DNA from 3 places in the Embleya scabrispora genome. Region 3 is predicted to be linked to each of the others. Evidence: riboswitches for the same ligand, from Rfam matches in the RefSeq annotation. Region 3 holds a riboswitch; each other region holds the start of a gene.
The links. Region 3 has a riboswitch for cobalamin ahead of B4N89_RS36380 (cob(I)yrinic acid a,c-diamide adenosyltransferase). Riboswitches for the same ligand answer to the same signal wherever they lie in the genome.

Region 1 (6,044 bases), on a different contig from region 3:
GGGCCGCCGCACGTGTCCCCGGACACCCGCCGGCGCCCGCCGCACGGGGGTGGCGGAGGGCGCCGGAAGGTGTCGAGGACAGGTCTGCGGAAGCGCCGGCGGGCCGCGGCTCGCCGGCGCATCCGGGCTCAGACCTCGATCTCCTCCTCGACCCGCTTGAGGCTGTGTCGGGCCAGCGCGAGGTTGGCGCGGTCCTTCAGCAGCACCAGGTACAGGAACAGTCCCTTTCCGGCGCGACCGGACAGCGGCCGGATCAGGTGGTATTGCTTGCCGAGCGTGATGAGGATGTCCTCGATCTGGTCGCCGAGGTGCAGCATCTCCATCGTGCGCATCTTCGCGCGCATCACGTCGGTATTCCCGGCGGCGGCCACGTTGAGATCGAGTTCCTTGCTGCCGCCGAGAATTCCCAGCGCCATTCCGCTGGTGTAGTCGACCAGGGCCACTCCCACGGCGCCCTCGATCGTCATTGCTTCCTTGAGGGCCGTTTCCATACTGGCCATGATTGCCTCCGGGGCGATCGGCGGTGCGGCTTTCCGGTGGACTCCGACGGGCTCGTCGCCGGGCCCGGCCGGTCCCGGGTCCGGGTCGCTCGGGAGCGGCCCGCCGACCGCGGTCGTCTCGATCGGTGCGATCGGTTCGACCTCGGCCGGCGCGGGGGGAACGGCCTCGACTGCTTCGATGACATCCACCTCGATCGATGGGGCCCGCCCGGGATCGGATCCGGTCGGCGGGTCGGCTGATCTGCGCCGGGACGGTCTGGATCGGCGTGGGGGTGGTGCCATCTCCGCCCAACTCCTCGCGATCGGGCTCCTGGACGCGGGCGCTCGCGCGGGCGCGCCCCGGCGGCCCGCCTCGGTCCTGGTCCGGGACGCCGCCCCGTCGCCCCGGCCGGACCCGGGCGCGCCCGCGGCCGGCCGTACGCCGATATTCGCGACCTCCGTGGAATGCACTCCCCCGCCGCTCACCTCACGCGCCCCTTCCCCGTGTATACGTCCGCGCGTACTTTTCCCGTCGCCTTCGAGCGGGTCCGGGAATTCGAGTTCGACTGCTTCGGACTCGACCTCCCGGACTCGCTGAACGGCAGCGTAGGAGCGGCCCGAAGGCGGTCGTGGGCAATATTCGGTTAATTGCCCGAAACCCGGTCCGCACGACGTTCGGACGCTAGAATCCCGGGCCGCGTACCCCCGGCCCGCTCCCGCCGCCGCGGCCCGCGCACACGGCCCCCGGCCCCGCCGCTCCCGCGCGATCCGACGCCCGCCCAAGGCTGTCCACGGATGTGACTCGCGGGTAGCGTCGGCGGCGCCCGTGCGCGCCCCGAGCCCGAGGAGATGGACATGTCCGCCACCGATGCGCCTCGCCCCCAGGACGGCCCGCCGAGCACCGAGCGGTCGGCGCCGCCGCGACCGGTCTCGCCCACCGACCTGAGCTTCGCGCTGCCGCCCACGTTCGAAACCGTCGAGCAGGAGCGCCGACACCGCAAGGAGCGGCTGACGGCGGCGCTGCGGTTGTTCGGCCGGTTCGGCTTCGAGGAGGGGGTGGCCGGACACATCACCGCGCGCGACCCCGAGTTCGCCGACCACTTCTGGGTCAACCCGTTCGGGATGTCGTTCAAGCACATCACCGTGGACGACCTGATCCTGGTCGATCACGAGGGGCGGGTCGTCGAGGGCCGGTTCCACGTCAACCAGGCCGCGTTCGCGATCCACTCGCAGATCCACGCGGCCCGCCCGGACGTGGTCGCCGCGGCGCACAGCCACTCCACGCACGGGCGCGCGTTGTCCGCGCTGGGGATCCGGCTCGAGCCGATCACCCAGGACGTGTGTCCGTTCTACGAGGACCACGAACTCTTCGACGACTACGCGGGCGTGGTGCTCGACACCGAGGAGGGACGGCGGATCGCCAAGACGCTCGGCACGCACAAGGCGCTGATCCTGCGCAACCACGGTCTGCTTACGGTCGGACGGTCGGTGGACGCGGCGGCCTGGTGGTTCATCACCATGGAGCGCTCCTGCCAGGTCCAGCTGTTGGCCCAGGCGGCGGGCGAGCTGCGGCCGATCTCGCCGGAGAACGCGCGGCTGACCCGGGAGCAGCTCGGCAACGACACGGTGGCGTGGATCAACTACAAGCCGCTGTACGACGTGATCAGCCGCTCCGAGCCGGACCTGTTCGGAGTCGACGGCCCGATGACGGTCTGATCGTTTTTAGTCGATCCTGCCGATTCATGATCATTTCACCGCCGCCCGGTCGGGCCCGTTGTCCGCCGACCGGGCGCAATCTCGGCGAGATCGGCCCTGCCGGGAGTCAACGCGCCCGGTTGCGGAAAGTACAAGAACATGTACGAACGGAGCCTTCCGCAGCGGTTCGCGCGCTCGGCCCATCCCGTCGGGCCGCGCGCCCGGGTGTGGCTGCCGGCGAGCGCACATCGGGTCGGCCCGTCGGTGCTGTACCGGCGGATCGGCCAGTTCGTAGTGGACGTGATCGCCTCCGCGCTGCTGCCCGGCGCGGCGATGTTCCTGTTCGTGCTGCTGCCCACCCACCCCGACGGCTCGATCCGCAGCGGTCCGCTCACCGCGACGATCACCGCCGGTGTGCTCGTGGTCGCGGTGGCGATCCTGTTCTGGTACTGGGTGCTGCGTCCCGCCGAGCACGACGGGCGCACCTGGGGCATGCAGGTGTTCGGGATCCGTGTGGTCGACGTGTCCGGCGGTCGGGCCGGGCGGCGCCAACTGGCGATCCGCTGGGTGCTGTTGTGCGTGGACGCGTTCGCGCTCGGTGCGATCGGGTTGGTCGCGGTGCTCACCAGCGAGCGGCGCCAGCGGATCGGCGACCGGGTCGCCGGCACCCTGGTGGTCCGGGGGCGCGGCCCCGGGCTGCGCTGAGGCCCGGGCACGGACCGCCCGGCCCCGTGCCCCGCCCGCGCTCCTGCCCCGACGGGTCGTCGCGCCGTCCCGGAATGCGGCTATTGCTCCGCCGCTCCGCCCACCTTGTGGCCTTGCGCACGGTTTGCAGATGCCACCTTGTCGCCATGTCCACTCGACCACTAGTGTCGGCTCGCCGTGGTGCTCGGGAAGCCGGTTCGATGCCGGCGCGGCCCTCGCCACTGTGATCGGGAAGTTCTCCTCCACCCCCGCGGAAACGTTGACTCGTCGCCTCGGGAAGCCACTGGGACCGCTGTCGCGGACCCGGGAAGGCGGAGACGTGAACGCACGACCCGTCAGCCAGGAGACCGGCCACGGCGATCGTCCGTCCACGAGGTGTTGGAGAGGGACCCTTCCTCATGCATATCGCCGAGGGCTATCTGCCCTGGGAACACGCCGCCGCCTGGGGCGTCGCGTCTGCCCCGTTCGTCGTCCACGGCGCCCGCGCGCTCACCCGCGAGGTGCGCAACCGGCCCGAGAACACCCTGCTGCTCGGCGCGTCCGGCGCCTTCTCGTTCGTGCTGTCCGCGCTGAAGATCCCATCCGTCACCGGTAGTTGCTCGCATCCCACCGGCACCGGTCTGGGCGCCATCCTGTTCCGGCCGCCGATCATGGCGGTGCTCGGCACGATCACCCTGCTCTTCCAGGCGCTGTTGCTCGCCCACGGCGGGTTGACCACGCTCGGCGCGAACGTGTTCTCGATGGCGATCGTCGGCCCCTGGGCCGGCTACGGCGCATATCGACTCGCCCGCTCGCTCCTGGACCGGCGCGGCGGCACCATGCCGCTGGACGTCGCGGTGTTCGCCGGCGCGTTCGTCGCGGACCTGAGCACCTACTGCGTCACCAGCGTGCAACTCGCCCTCGCCTTCCCCGACCCGGACAGCGGATTCCCGGGCGCGCTGGCCAAGTTCGGCGGCATCTTCTCGCTCACCCAGATCCCGCTGGCGATCAGCGAGGGCCTGTTGACGGTCCTGGTGGTGCGCCTGCTGCGGCAGTCCAGTCGCGGTGACCTGATCCGCCTCGGCGTGCTGACCGACGCGCGGCCCGTGCGCGAGGAGGAGAAGAGCAAGTGAAGCGCTCGACGAAGATCAACCTGCTGATCGTGCTGGCCGTGGTGCTGCTCGCGGCGCTGCCCGTGGTGTTCGGCATGGGCGACCACAAGGACGAGCCGTTCGCGGGCGCCGACACCCAGGCCGAGACCGCGATCACCGAGAACGACCCGGACTACGAGCCGTGGTTCAGCCCGCTGTACGAACCGCCGTCCGGCGAGATCGAGTCCGGCCTGTTCGCGCTCCAGGCGGCGCTCGGCGCGGGTGTGGTCGGGTACATGTTCGGCGTCAAGCGCACCCGCCGAAAGCTCGCGCCCGAGGCGAGCGACACCCCCGACGAGCCGGGCCCGGGCCCTGATCCGGCGGCTGCCGCGGAGGGCCCGGTATCGGTCCCGGGTCGCTGATCCGTGCTGCCGATCGACGCGGCGGCGCATGCCAGTGCCTGGCGCCGCCGCCATCCGGCCGACAAGGCCGTGCTCTCCCTCGGGCTGCTCGGGTGCGCGGTGGCGCTGCCGCCGTGGCCCGGCGCGGTGCTGGTCGCGGTCACCGTGCTGGTGATCGCGCTGGGCTTCGCCCGGGTGCCCGCCCGGCGGTTGTGGCGGGCGGCCCGCGCGCCGCTGGGCTTCGCGGTGACCGGTGCGCTGACGCTGCTCGTGTCCATCCGCGCGGACGGTGTCGGCTGGGCGCCGGACGGGCCGCGCCACGCGGGCGAGTTGGTGGCCCGCTCCGGTGCGGCCGGGTTGGCGATGTTGTTGTTCGCGTTCACCACGCCGCTGTCGGACGTGCTGCCCCGGCTGACCCGGGTGGGTGTGCCGGCGGCCGTGGTGGACGTGGCGGCGGTGATGTACCGGATGTTGTTCCTGCTCTACGACACCACCGCCCGGATCAACCAGGCCCAGGCCGGGCGGCTCGGGCATCGCACCCGGCGGGCCCGGTGGCGTTCGGTGGCGGGGCTGGGGTCGGCGGTGTTCGTGCACGCGTTCGCGCGGGCCCGGCGGCTGGAGGAAGGGCTGGCCGGGCGCGGCTACGACGGGCGGTTGCGGGTGCTCGTGGACGAGGTGCCCGTCTCGCGCGGCTTCGTCGCCCGGTCCGTGTTCCTCGTGGCGGCGGTCGTCGTCGCCACTCTTCTCCTGGGATCGGTGATGCCGTGATTCCGCTGCGGGTACGAGAGGTCGGCTACGCCTACGAGGACGGGCCGCCGGTACTGACCGGGTTGTCCCTGGCCGTCCCGGCGGGCCGGGCACTGGCCCTGCTCGGGCCGAACGGCAGCGGCAAGACCACACTGCTGCGGCTGTTGACCGGCGGCCTGGTGCCGGGTTCGGGTCGGGTGGAGCTGCACGGCACGCCGATCCGGCACGACCGCAAGGGACTCGCCGAACTGCGCCGGGTGGTGCAACTGGTCGTGCAGGATCCCGACGACCAGCTGTTCTCCGCGTCGGTGGCCCAGGACGTCTCGTTCGGGCCGCTCAACCTCGGGCTCGCGCCGGACGAGGTGCGCTCGCGGGTGGCCGAGGCGTTGGCCGCGCTCGGCATCGCCGAGCTGGCCGAGCGGCCGGTGCACCTGCTGTCCTTCGGGCAGCGCAAGCGGGTCGCGATCGCCGGCGCGGTCGCCATGCGGCCGCAGGTGCTGGTCCTGGACGAGCCGACGGCGGGCCTGGATCCGGCCGGTCAGGAGGCGCTGCTCGACACGCTCGCCGAGCTGCGTGCGGCCGGGACCACGGTGGTGATGGCCACCCACGACGTGGACCTGGCGCTGCGCTGGGCCGACGACGCGGCCGTGCTCGCCGACGGGCGGCTGCATACCGGGCCGGCCGCGGAGCTGCTCGCGGACACCACGCTGCTGGCCGCCGCGAGCCTGCGGCCGACCTGGGCGCACGCGGTGGCCGCGGTACTGATCGCGCACGGGGTGGCCCCGCCCGGCACGCTGCCCCGGACTCCGGCCGAACTGACCGCCCTGGCGTTGCCCGCGCAGCCGCGTACGCACTGACCGCGGCCGGGTTCAGCGTCGGCGCAGCAGCACCACCGCGCGGTCGTCGCCCACGTTGCGCCCGGCCGCCGCCACGATCCGCCGCGCCGC
Region 2 (6,044 bases), on a different contig from region 3:
TCCACGGATCGTCGCCCATGCCGACACCGACGAGACCAACGCCGCCATCGGTGTGGCGCTGGCACTGGGTTGCCTGGACGCGGAGTTGCGGAACGTCCTGGAAGGCATCCAGCACGACCTGTTCGACGTCGGCGCGGACCTGTGCGCTCCGATCCGCGACGGAGACGAACGCCTGCGGGTCCGTGAGGAGGACGTGTCCCGCCTCGAGCGTCTGTGCGACACGTTCAACGAACGACTCGAGCCCTTGCGGTCGTTCGTACTGCCGGGCGGTACGCCCGGCGCGGCGCTCCTGCACACGGCGCGGACGGCCGCCCGACGGGCGGAACGCTCGGCGTGGGCGCTGATCGACACGGACACGGAGTTGTCCGGCGGGGAGGCGGCGACGGTGAACCCGGTGTGCGTCCGATATCTGAACCGTCTGTCGGACCTGCTGTTCATCCTCGCGCGGTTGGCCAACGATGGCGGGCGCGGCGACGTGCTGTGGAGCCCGGGCCGCAACCGCTGACATCGCGCCGCCACCGCTCCGCCGGCGATATCGCACCGGTTCTCGACAGGTGTGGCGGCACGAAGGACTCGCTCGGGAGACAACCCGAATTGCGTTCCCGGACTTGCCACCCGGCCGCCGCCGCGGCGGGGTAGCGAGGCAGCGGTCGCGGCGACCGGATCCCGCGGTTTCGGTGGCGGCCGAAGGCTCCGAGGAGCTTTCTCCATGCGCTCCTGTGCGCTCCTGCGCGGGCACTTGCCCCCGGCCGACCCGGAACATCTCCGTGTCGGCCGGCGTCGCCGACACACAACGCGCATCCGACGCGCCCAGGTCGGACGCGCATCGCGGGGTTCCACGCCCATCGTCGAGACACGTCGCCCTATGAGGTGCTCCACCGGTTCATGGGCAGCTCGCGCCCGGTATCCGGGCAGCGGCTCGGCCGTCCTGTCCGGAATCGGTGCAGGATGCTCCAACAGGCTCCATCGGCGACGCCCGGGCGAGCGCGTCGCGGACACGCCGTCCGCCTTGTGTGCGGGAGGCCAAGAGGCGCACGTTCGGTCCAACCTGCCGCCTGCGGTCCAGCGGCGGTCGGCTTCGAGGCGGGTGGTCTCGCGGCGACTGTTCACTCGTCCGTTGTTATGCCCCGCCCGGCGTTGGTTCGCCGTCCCGGTGCGAGGCAGGGGCATCGGGCGGCGTGGCCGATGAACGCGATGGCGCCCTGTCGGTCCGGGAGCGCAGATCCACCAGGCCGGAGCGTGCGAAGCGGAAGTCGGGGCGGCGAAGGCGCAGGCCGAACGAGAGTGCCGGCGGGGCTCCACGAGCGGTCGGCGGCCGCATCGGCGACAGGTTGTCGGCGCGCGGCGACGGGCGTTGGTTCCGGACATGTACTCGCGGTCGCGGGCGCTGGACTTACTAGGACGTCCGACTATATCGTCCTGAACTACAAGGTCCGCGGTGCAGGGAAGCCGGTGTGAATCCGGCATGGTCCCGCCACTGTGACCGGGGAGTGCGCTGTCGTGCACCACGCCACTGGCGAAAGCCGGGAAGGCGGGCAGCGTGTGTCGATCCGGAAGTCAGGATACCGGCCGCGGGTATATCCGTGTTGTCCACGAGGATGGAGCAAACACGCATGACACCGGCCCGCGCCCTTGCCCCGGATGTTCCTGCACGCGTCGAAGCCATCAGGATTTCCTGACCACTTCGACGTAGACCCGAGCCGTCGCCGACCACGCGCGCGCCCCCGCGCCGCAGCCGGCTGCTTCGGTCATGCCTCCCCCTCCGGATCGCACCTGACGAGAGACAGGTCGTTCATGGTCCGCGAGCTTTCCCACTTCATCGGCGGCAAGCACGTCACTGGCACCTCCGGCGTGTTCGGCGACGTGTACGACCCCAACACCGGACAGGTACAGGCCCGCGTTCCTCTCGCGGATCGCGCCGACACCTTGACGGCGATCGCCGACGCCGAACGGGCGCAGCCCGAGTGGGCCGACTGGAATCCCCAGCGGCGCGCCCGGGTCCTGGCCCGCTTCCTGCAACTGGTCGAGCCCGAACGCGAATCGCTCGCCCGGCTGCTGTCCGCCGAACACGGCAAGACCATCGCGGACGCCCATGGTGACCTGCAACGCGGCCTGGAAGTCGTGGAGTTCGCCACCGGCATCCCACACCTGCTCAAGGGGGAATTCACCGACAACGCGGGCAGCGGGATCGACGTGCACTCGCTGCGCCAACCGCTCGGCGTGGTCGCCGGCATCACCCCCTTCAACTTCCCCGCGATGATCCCGCTGTGGAAGATCGCTCCCGCCATCGCCTGCGGCAACGCGTTCGTGCTCAAGCCGTCCGAGCGCGACCCCTCGGTGCCGCTGCGCCTGGCCGAGCTTTTCCTGGAAGCCGGTCTGCCGCCCGGCGTGCTGAACGTGGTCCACGGCGGCAAGGAGAGCGTGGACACGCTCCTGGAGGACCCGCGCGTCCAGGCGCTCGGCTTTGTCGGCTCGACCGCGATCGCCGAGTACGTGTACACGACCGCCACCGCGAACGGCAAGCGCGCCCAGTGCTTCGGCGGCGCCAAGAACCACCTGATCGTGATGCCGGACGCCGATCTCGACCAGGTCGTCGAGGCCCTGATCGGGGCCGGGTACGGCTCCGCGGGCGAGCGCTGCATGGCCATCTCGGTGGCGGTTCCCGTCGGCGCCGAGACCGCGGACGCGCTGGTGGACAAGCTCGTCGCCCGGATCGCGACTCTGCGGGTGGGCCCCTCGCACGACCCCGAGGCCGACTTCGGCCCGCTCGTGGGCCGGGACGCACTCGACCGGGTGCGCGGCTACCTGGACATCGGTGTGGCCGAAGGCGCCAAGCTGCTCCTCGACGGCCGGGACCTGCGGGTGCCGGGCCACGAGGACGGCTACTTCGTCGGCGCGTCGTTGTTCGATAACGTGACGCCCTCGATGCGGGTGTACCGCGAGGAGATCTTCGGCCCGGTGTTGTCCGTGGTCCGCGCGGCGTCCTACGAGGACGCGCTGGGGCTGGCGAGCGGGCACGAGTACGGCAACGGCGTGGCGATCTTCACCCGCGACGGCGACACCGCCCGCGACTTCTCCCGCCGGGTGAACACCGGCATGGTCGGCATCAACGTGCCCATCCCGGTGCCGGTGGCCTACCACACCTTCGGCGGCTGGAAGAGGTCCGGATTCGGCGACCTGAACCAGCATGGCCCGGACTCGATCCGCTTCTACACCCGTACGAAGACGGTGACCTCGCGCTGGCCGTCGACCGCGCGCGAGAGTGCGAACTTCGACATTCCGACGATGGACTGACCGATGACCGCGCTCACCGTAGACCAGATCGCCATCCTCGAAACCACCCGCGACTTCGCCCGCGAACACCTCGCCCCACACGCGATCGAGTGGGACCGCACCGGACACTTCCCCGTCGACGTCCTGCGCAAGGGCGCCGAACTCGGCCTCGGCGGCGTCACCGTCCGCGAGGACGAGGGCGGTTCGGGACTCGGCCGACTGGACTCCGTACTCGTCTACGAGGCCCTGGCCGGTGGTTGCCCGACCATCGCCGCCTACTATTCCATCCACAACATGGTCGCCTCGATGATCGACCGGCACGGGACGCCGCACCAGCGCTCCCGCTGGTTGCCGGGTCTGTGCTCGATGCGCGACCTGGCCAGCTACTGCCTGACCGAACCGGGCGCCGGATCGGACGCCGCAGCCCTGACCACCCGCGCGGTCCGCGACGGGGACGACTATGTCCTGCGCGGGGTCAAGCAGTTCATCTCCGGCGCCGGCTCGTCCGCGGTGTACGTGGTGATGGCGCGCACCGGCGGGGACGGCGCCGACGGGATCTCCGCCTTCGTGGTGGAGGCCGACACCGACGGGCTGTCCTTCGGGCCGAACGAGCGCAAGATGGGGTGGCATGCCCAGCCCACTCGCCAGGTGATCCTGGAGAGCGTGCGGGTGCCTGCCGCTCATCGTCTCGGCGCCGAGGGCGACGGCTTCAGGATCGCCATGGCCGGCCTCAACGGCGGTCGGATCGGTATCGCCGCCTGCTCGCTGGGCGGCGCGCAGGCGGCACTGGATGCCGCCGTGCGTCATCTCACCGACCGCGAGGCGTTCGGTGCGCGGCTCATCGACGCACCGGCCCTGCGGTTCCAACTCGCCGATATGGCCACGGAACTGGAGGCCGCCCGCACGCTCGTGTGGCACGCCGCGTCCTCGCTCGACGAGGACGACCCCAGGGCGCCCCAACTGTGCGCGATGGCCAAACGGTTCGCCACCGATACCGCCTTCTCGGTGGCCGACCGCGCGTTGCAACTGCACGGCGGATACGGCTATCTCGCCGACTACGGCATCGAGAAGATCGTCCGCGACCTGCGGGTGCACCGCATCCTCGAAGGAACCAACGAGATCATGCGCGTGATCGTCGCGCGCGCCCTGATCGGAGCGGCCCGATGACCACCCCCACCACCGAACACGACCAGCCCGTACTGACCCACCGGCAGGGTGCTCTGGGCCGGATCGTGCTCAACCGGCCCGCGGCGCTCAACGCGCTCACCCACGACATGGTCCGCCGCATCGACGCGGCGCTGACCGCGTGGGAATACGACGACGGCGTACGGCTGGTGGTGATCAGCGGCGCGGGCGAGCGCGGCCTGTGCGCGGGCGGCGACATCCGCGCCATCCATGCCGACGCCGTCTCCGGCGGCACCGCGAGCCTTGACTTCTGGCGCGACGAATACCGGCTCAACGCCCGCATCGCCCGCTATCCCAAGGCCTACGTCGCCGTCATGGACGGCATCGTGATGGGCGGCGGTGTCGGCATCTCCGCGCATGGGAAGGTGCGCATCGTCACCGAGCGCTCGACGATCGCGATGCCCGAGACCGGCATCGGCTTCGTCCCCGACGTCGGCGGCACCCACCTGCTCGCCCGAGCCCCCGGCGAGTCGGGTACGCACCTGGCGCTGACGGGCTCCGCGATCAGCGCGGGCGACGCGATCGCCTGCGGCCTCGCCGACCACTTCGTGCCCTCGCACCGCCTGGACGCGGTGATCGAGGCGTTGGCCACCGGGACGCCGGCCGACGTCCTCGGCCGCTTCGCAGACCCGGCGCCCTCGGGCGAACTCGCCGAGCGCCGCGCCTGGATCGACACGTGCTACGCGAGCGACAACGTCGAGGAGATCCTCGAACGACTGGAGGACAGCGGCGAACCGGCGGCCAAGCAGGCCGCCGAACAGATCCGCGCGAAGTCGCCCACCGCGCTGAAGGTGACCCTGGCGAGCCTGCGCCGCGCGCGTGAACTCGACTCTTTGGAAGCCGTGTTGGAACAGGAGTATCGGGTGTCGAGTGCCGCACTGACCGCACCCGACCTGGCCGAGGGCATCCGCGCCCAGGTGATCGACAAGGACCGGACACCGAACTGGTCGCCCCCGACGCTGGACGCCGTGCGGCCCGAGGACGTGGGCCGCTTCTTCCGGGCACCGGCCGAGGGAGCCCCGCGCCTGGACTTCGCGTCCGTGACCACGGAGGTGAATCGATGACGACGACCCGCACCGTCGCGTTCGTCGGATTGGGCAATATGGGTGGTCCGATGGCTGCCAACCTGGTCACGGCCGGACATGTCGTCAACGGATTCGACCTGGCCCTCGAGGCCTTGGAACAGGCCCGGCACAAGGGTGTCCGTATCGCCGGATCCCCTGCGGAAGCCGCCGTCGACGCGGATGTGGTGGTCACCATGCTGCCCGGCGGGGCGCATGTCCTGGACTGTTACCGGGGCCCGAACGGACTCCTGGCCGCGGCCCCGGCCGGGGCGTTGTTCGTCGACTGTTCGACGATCGACGTCGCCGACGCGCACGCCGCGCACGCCGCTGTGCGTGCGACGGGTCGTCGCGCGCTGGACGCGCCGGTGTCCGGGGGAGTGGTCGGCGCGGTCGCCGGCACGCTCACATTCATGGTCGGCGCCGACGATGAGGACTTCGCCACGATCGAACCCTTGTTGACCGCGATGGGGCGTCGCGTCGTGCACTGCGGTCCGGCCGGTGCCGGGCAGGCCGCGAAGATCT
Region 3 (6,044 bases):
GCTGAGCAACACGATCGAGAAGTCGCTCGGGCGGCCCCCGCGGCCGGATCGCGCCCCGCCGGGCGGGTCCGGCCGCGGGCATGTCGGTGAGTCGACGCGATCGCGCGCGGCGGTGGTCACCTGGCCGGCGGCGCCACCGCGCAACCCCTGCACCGGGCATTCGTCACCGCCTCGCTCGCCGCCGCCGAACACGCCCTCGAACGCGCCGACAACGCAGGCGGCCTGTCCGGCACCGGGCGGACCGCGGTGCACGACACGGCGACCCATCGCGGGGTCAGTACGGGCTCGATCGCCGCGAAGTTCTCATCCTGGGCGCCGACCACGAGCGTGAGCGTGCCGGCGACCGCGCCGACCACTCCCCCGAACACCGGCGCGTCCACCGCGCGACGCCCCGTCGCTCGCACGGCGGCGCGCGCGTCGGCGACGTCGATCGTCGAGCAGTCCACGAACACCGCCCCCACCGGCGCGGTGCCCAGGAGTCCGTCCGGGCCCTGGTAACAGTCGAGGACGTGCGTCCCGCCGGGCAGCACGGTGACCACCACGTCCGCGTCGGCTGCAGTCTCCGCAGGGAATCCGGCGACGCGCACGCTCTGGTCATGAGCCTGTCCGATACCTTGGAGCCGAGTCGACTCCGGTGACGGCGTGTCCGGCGGGCGACCAGGTTGGTAGCCATCGGACCGCCCGCGTTGCCCAGTTCGACGAATGCCACCGCGCTGGTGGATCACCTGGGCGCGGATACTCGCGGCGAGGTCGGGGCGGTCAGCGCCGCGCTGGATACCCGATACTCCCCCGTCCCAACTCGGCTTTGGAGTAATCGAGTTCGCGGGTACGGCGCGGGCTCGCCAGGGTTATCTCGAGTGCGGTCGGCGACTTCGCGCGGATCTGTTCGGCGGCCTGTTTCGCCGTCGGTTCGCCGATGTCCTCCAGGCGTTCGAGGATCTCCTCGACGCTGTCGCGCGTGTAGCACGCGTTGATCCAGGCGCGGCGCTCGGCGAGTTCGCCCGGGGGCGTCGGCTCGGTGAGGTGGGCGAGGACGTCGGGCGGTGTCCGAGTGGCCAATGCCTCGATCACCGCCTCCAGGTGACGTGAGGGGACGAAGCCGATGCCGGTCTCGGGGATGGCGATCGTCGAACGTTCGGTGACGATGCGCAGTGCCCCATGTGCGGAGATGCCGACCCCGCCGTCCATCACGATGCCGTCCATGACGGCGTCGTGGGTGGATGTCGCCGCTCGCGGTCAGTGCCGCGTCGATGCGGCGGACCATGTCGCGGGTGAAGCGCGCTGAGCGCCTTGGGCCGGTTCGGCGCGTTCCGGCCCAGTGCGCCCTGCCGGCGGGTCGGGTTCGGAGGTGGGGTCGGCGGGTCGCTTCGATCAGGCCGCGCGCGACGCACGCGCATGACACGGAGATGTTCGGGATCGGCCGGCGGAGGCAAGTGCCGCGAGGGGAACGCGGGCAGGCATGGGGGCAGTTCCTCGGGGCCCTTGGCCGCCGCCGGAGCCGCGGGATCCGGTCGAACGCGGCCGCAGACTCGCCCCCGGGCCGCAACGACGGCCGGGGGCGAGGCCGAGAATGCGATTCGGCAAACGTCCCGAACCGAGTCCCTTGTACCGCCACGCCTGTCGAGGACCGGCGCGATGTTCGCCGGCAGCCCGGTGGAGACCGGCGTCAGCGGTTACGGCCGGGACTCCACAGCACGTCACCGCGCCCGCCATCGTTGGCCGATCGCGCGAGAATGAACAGCAGGTCCGACAGACGGTTCAGATATCGGACGCACACCGGATTGACTGTCGCCGCCTCCCCGCCGGACAACTCCGCGTCCGCGTCGACCAGCGCCCACGCCGAGCGTTCCGCTCGACGGGCGGCCGTCCGCGCCGTGTGCAGGAGCGCCGCGCCGGGCGCGCCGCCCGGCAGTACGAACGACCGCAAGGGCTCGAGTCGTTCGTTGAACGTGTCGCACAGACGCTCGAGGCGGGACACGTCCTCCTCACGGACCCGCAGGCGTTCGTCTCCGTCGCGGATCGGAGCGCACAGGTCCGCGCCGACGTCGAACAGGTCGTGCTGGATGCCTTCCAGGACGTTCCGCAACTCCGCGTCCAGGCAACCCAGTGCCAGCGCCACACCGATGGCGGCGTTGGTCTCGTCGGTGTCGGCGTAGGCGACGATCCGTGGATCGGTCTTGCGGACGCGGGAGTTGTCGCCCAACGCGGTCGTGCCCGCGTCTCCCGTGCGAGTGTAGATACGGCTCAGCACCACAGACATGGCGAACCACCGGCCTCTCTCGGGGAAATCCGCCCCGGTTGTGTCGAGGTGGCGACGACGTGAGTGTCCTGGCTCTCGGATCGACACTTCCCCCGGCCTTCCAACCCCGAAGCGGGGCCGTGGCCTTGACGGGAGTCGCTCCCCGATCACAGTGGCGGGACCGCACCGGAATTACACCGGTTTCCTCGGTTTCGCCGTCGCACAGCAGCCCATAGCATGCCACGCGACCCTCGCAAGCGCCGGCCCCGAACGGGCCCCGCCATGGGCAAAACGCACTCCTACTCGACCAGGGCGGAGCGTCGCGGCATGGCCCCCTTGTCGACGAGCGGCTCCCGCTGTCGAGGAGAGGGGACTCACGACCTCACGCCGACGCACGCTGCGCGCCGTCGATCCCTCACGTGCTCGGACACACCAGCGGGCGCACCGGCGCCGGAACCGGAACCGGCGGCGAGCCCGAATGCCCACCGCCGGAGTGTCTCGTCTGCCCTCCCCGTCGTGGTCCGCGGGAAGGAGCCCCAGCGACCCGTACGTCGGGACGGTGCCGCCGTCGGCGTGCCCGCTCGGCCGCCGAGTCCCCCGGGTCGCCGTGCCACGGGCCCGGAAAGGCGCCTTGGGGACGGCGCGCCGATGCGCGCCGTCCCCGAAGGCGTTCCGAGTCGAACCGGCCTCGCCGGATTCGGCGGTCGGTCGGAAAAACGGGCCCCGGCCGACCGCGCCTTCCACCCGGGCGACGTGTGCGGCTCGCCGCCGTTGCCGATGAACGCCGCGAACCCAGGGAAGTCCCGCCCGGACGCGGCGTGGCACTCGGCGCCCCGCGGCGAACGCACCACAACTCGGCGGCCGTCGTGGGCTCGGGCACCGAACGCGCGAGGTCACGCACACCGACGCGGATCTCCGGACCCCCCGGACGGCTGATCTTCCTCCCGGGTCCACGCGACCGGCGGTGGGGGTCCGGGGCACCGGAGAGGTATCCGCATCCTCCCACGTGAGAACGATGCCGCTCGAGACCTCGCTTCCTACGCTCGTCGAACGGGAAGCGACGCGCCCGCACCCGGGGTTGCGACGTCGCCGGGACGCGCCGCGTGTGGACGCCGTGTTCCCGGCGAGACGGCGCGACGGCGAGACGGCGCAACGGCGCGACGGGCGGCGTCTTCGGGAGCGCACGATCCGGTCGCTTCCCCGCCTGCACGACCGACATCGATCGAGAGGCAGACCCGTGACCCTCCCTCCCCGGATCCCTTCCTCCGCGAAAGCCGCCGACGGCACCCGCGGCACACCCACCCGGCGCACCGTGCTGCGCGGATCACTGTCCGCCGCCGCAGTGGCGGGCACGGCCGGAGCGGCGGTCGTCGGCACCGCGCGGGCCGCGCACGCGAACGACGCGCCCCCGGGCGAGGCGGACCCCGCGGGCGACACGTCCATGACCCGGCACTGGCGCTCCAGGCTTGCCACGCTAGCCGGCCGACACGAGGTCCCCGGCGCCGCGTTGGGCATTTTGGTCGGCGACCGGATCGTCAAGGTCGCCACCGGTCTGGCCAACGCCGACGACCGTATCGAGGCCACGCCCGACACGCTCTGGCAGATCGGCTCCATCACCAAGGTCTGGACCGCCACACTCGCCATGCGCCTGGTGGACGAGGGCTCAGTCGACCTCGACACGCCGGTCGTACGCTACCTGCCCGAGCTGCGCCTGCCCGACCCCGACCGCACCAGGCGCCTGACACTGCGTCACCTGCTCGCCCACACCAGCGGGATCGACGGCGACGTGCTCCCCGACACCGGGCGCGGCGACGACTGCCTGGAGCGGTTCACCGCCCTGCTCAAGGACGTTCCGGCGGTCCACCCACTGGGCCGCGCGTGCTCGTACTGTAACGTCGGTCTGATCCTCACCGGCCGACTGATCGAACGCCGCACCGGTACGACCTGGGACGCCGCGCTGCGCGAACGTGTGATCCGGCCGTTGGGCCTGACTCGCAGCCACACGCTGCCGGAGGACGTGCTCGCGCATCGAGCCGCCGCCGGTCACACCTCCGGCCCGGACGGGCGGCCGCGCGTCGACCCGACGTGGATACCCCGCTCCTCGGGCCCGGCCGGCATCGTGTGCTCCAGCGTCGGCGACGTGCTCGCCTTCGTCCGCCTGCACCTGGACGACGGCCTCGGACCCGACGGCACCCGACTGTTGTCGGCACGCGCCGCCGAGGAGATGCGTTCGTTCCGGACGGCCACGCCCAACACCCCGGACAACGGCGAAACCCGCGGCCTGGGATGGGCCCGTTGGGATTGGAACGGCCGGGCGGTGTACGGCCACGACGGCAGGACCCAGGGGCAGTCGTCCTATCTCAGGGTGCTACCCGATGCCCGCATCGCGGTCGTTCTGCTCACCAACGGAGGCGACGCCCAGGCGCTGTACCACGACCTGTACCGGGAGGTCTTCACCGACCTCGCCGGCGTCGCGCCCCGCCCACCGCACACCCCCGACGGCACCAAACCACCGCACGACGCGGGAGGCTACCTGGGCCGATACCAACGCGTGGGAGTGCTCGAGGAAATCCTCGAACGCGGCGGTGCGCTGTTCCTGCGCCGGACCTTCACGGGAGGTACACCCGACGAGTTCGAACTCCACCCCGCCGGCCGGGACCTGTACGTCCACCGCTTGCCCGGCGTTCGCGACTGGGAACCGCTCAAGTGCTTCACACTGGACGGCACGCGATACGTATGCCAGAGCGACCGGGTCCTGCCACGGATTCCCTGACCCCGCGCACGGGATGCCTGTCCATCAGGTCAACAAGGGTCCCGCTCGCGCCGGACGGCGCGGACGACCACCGTCCGAGCCGGGCGAAGACGCCGGGCTCGGGTATCGCGACGGTCACGGGGGTCATGTCTGTTATGTTCGAATGCTGCCCGGGAGGGTCATCCGACGCCGTCGTGACCGACCGCCGGGAATGCGGGCAATCAGGAACAGGGTGCCGTGTGAAGCCTCTTTCGAACGACGCGATCACGGCGGGTGGTCTGCTCCGGGCGAGTCGCCACGCCGTTCTGGAGGACCTTCCGGGGCTGATCGCCGCTCATGCCCGGGCGCTGGGCCTGGCCCGCTCACTGATCTACCTCGTGGACGTGCAACAGCAGATTCTCCGCCTGGTCCCCGGCTCAGGGGAGCGCGCCGGGACGGCGGACGTGGCTCCCGAGGCGGAGCTTCGCATCGATGCCACGCTGGCCGGCCGCGCCTTCCAGAGCGTCGAACTCGTCGAGTCGCCGGCAGGCGCCGACGACGTCGAGTCCGGCGAAGCGCCCACCAGGCGTTTGTGGTTGCCTCTCGTCGACGGCGCCGAACGCCTGGGCGTCCTGGGCCTGGAAACCGACGAAGCCGGCGACGCCGTCCTGGACGAGGCGTGCGACCTCGCGCTCCTGGTGGGGTTGCTCCTCGTGAGCAAACGCGCCTACAGCGACACCTACGAACGCATGGTCCGCACCCGCCCGATGGGCCTGGCCGCGGAGATGCAGTGGACCCTGATGCCGCCCGGTTCCTTCGCCGGCACACGGGCCACCGTCAGCGCGGCCATGGAGCCCGCGTACGAGATGGGCGGCGACGCGTACGAGTACGCGGTCGACGGCAACACCGCCCACCTGGCCGTCTTCGACGCCATGGGCCACGACACCTCAGCCGGCCTCACCGTCGCCCTCGCCCTGGCCGGCTGCCGTAGCAGCCGCCGCCACGGCGTGGGCCTGGTCGAAACGAGCGAGGCGATCGAGGACGCACTCGTGGAACAGTTCGGCCGCAGCCGCT

Region 1: another riboswitch for cobalamin. It lies ahead of B4N89_RS20050 (energy-coupling factor ABC transporter permease); the one in region 3 lies ahead of B4N89_RS36380 (cob(I)yrinic acid a,c-diamide adenosyltransferase).
Region 2: another riboswitch for cobalamin. It lies ahead of B4N89_RS27105 (CoA-acylating methylmalonate-semialdehyde dehydrogenase); the one in region 3 lies ahead of B4N89_RS36380 (cob(I)yrinic acid a,c-diamide adenosyltransferase).

What each region holds. Positions count from the first base shown of each region.
Region 1 is NZ_MWQN01000001.1:4,534,239-4,540,282, reverse strand. It holds gene B4N89_RS20065 (hypothetical protein) at 129-500, opposite strand; gene B4N89_RS20060 (class II aldolase/adducin family protein) at 1,335-2,195, shown strand; gene B4N89_RS20055 (RDD family protein) at 2,334-2,879, shown strand; cobalamin riboswitch at 3,041-3,249, shown strand; gene B4N89_RS20050 (energy-coupling factor ABC transporter permease) at 3,278-3,991, shown strand; gene B4N89_RS20045 (energy-coupling factor ABC transporter substrate-binding protein) at 3,988-4,371, shown strand; gene cbiQ (cobalt ECF transporter T component CbiQ) at 4,375-5,118, shown strand; gene B4N89_RS20035 (energy-coupling factor ABC transporter ATP-binding protein) at 5,115-5,954, shown strand; gene B4N89_RS20030 (PP2C family protein-serine/threonine phosphatase) at 5,967-6,044, opposite strand, start outside.
Region 2 is NZ_MWQN01000001.1:6,213,734-6,219,777, forward strand. It holds gene B4N89_RS27100 (cob(I)yrinic acid a,c-diamide adenosyltransferase) at 1-505, shown strand, start outside; cobalamin riboswitch at 1,420-1,588, shown strand; gene B4N89_RS27105 (CoA-acylating methylmalonate-semialdehyde dehydrogenase) at 1,795-3,294, shown strand; gene B4N89_RS27110 (acyl-CoA dehydrogenase family protein) at 3,298-4,440, shown strand; gene B4N89_RS27115 (enoyl-CoA hydratase/isomerase family protein) at 4,437-5,522, shown strand; gene mmsB (3-hydroxyisobutyrate dehydrogenase) at 5,519-6,044, shown strand, end outside.
Region 3 is NZ_MWQN01000003.1:131,974-138,017, forward strand. It holds gene B4N89_RS51975 (hypothetical protein) at 1-5, shown strand, start outside; gene B4N89_RS51980 (NAD(P)-binding domain-containing protein) at 117-725, opposite strand; gene B4N89_RS36375 (enoyl-CoA hydratase/isomerase family protein) at 760-1,203, opposite strand; gene B4N89_RS36380 (cob(I)yrinic acid a,c-diamide adenosyltransferase) at 1,667-2,260, opposite strand; cobalamin riboswitch at 2,303-2,490, opposite strand; gene B4N89_RS36385 (serine hydrolase domain-containing protein) at 3,477-5,012, shown strand; gene B4N89_RS36390 (PP2C family protein-serine/threonine phosphatase) at 5,231-6,044, shown strand, end outside.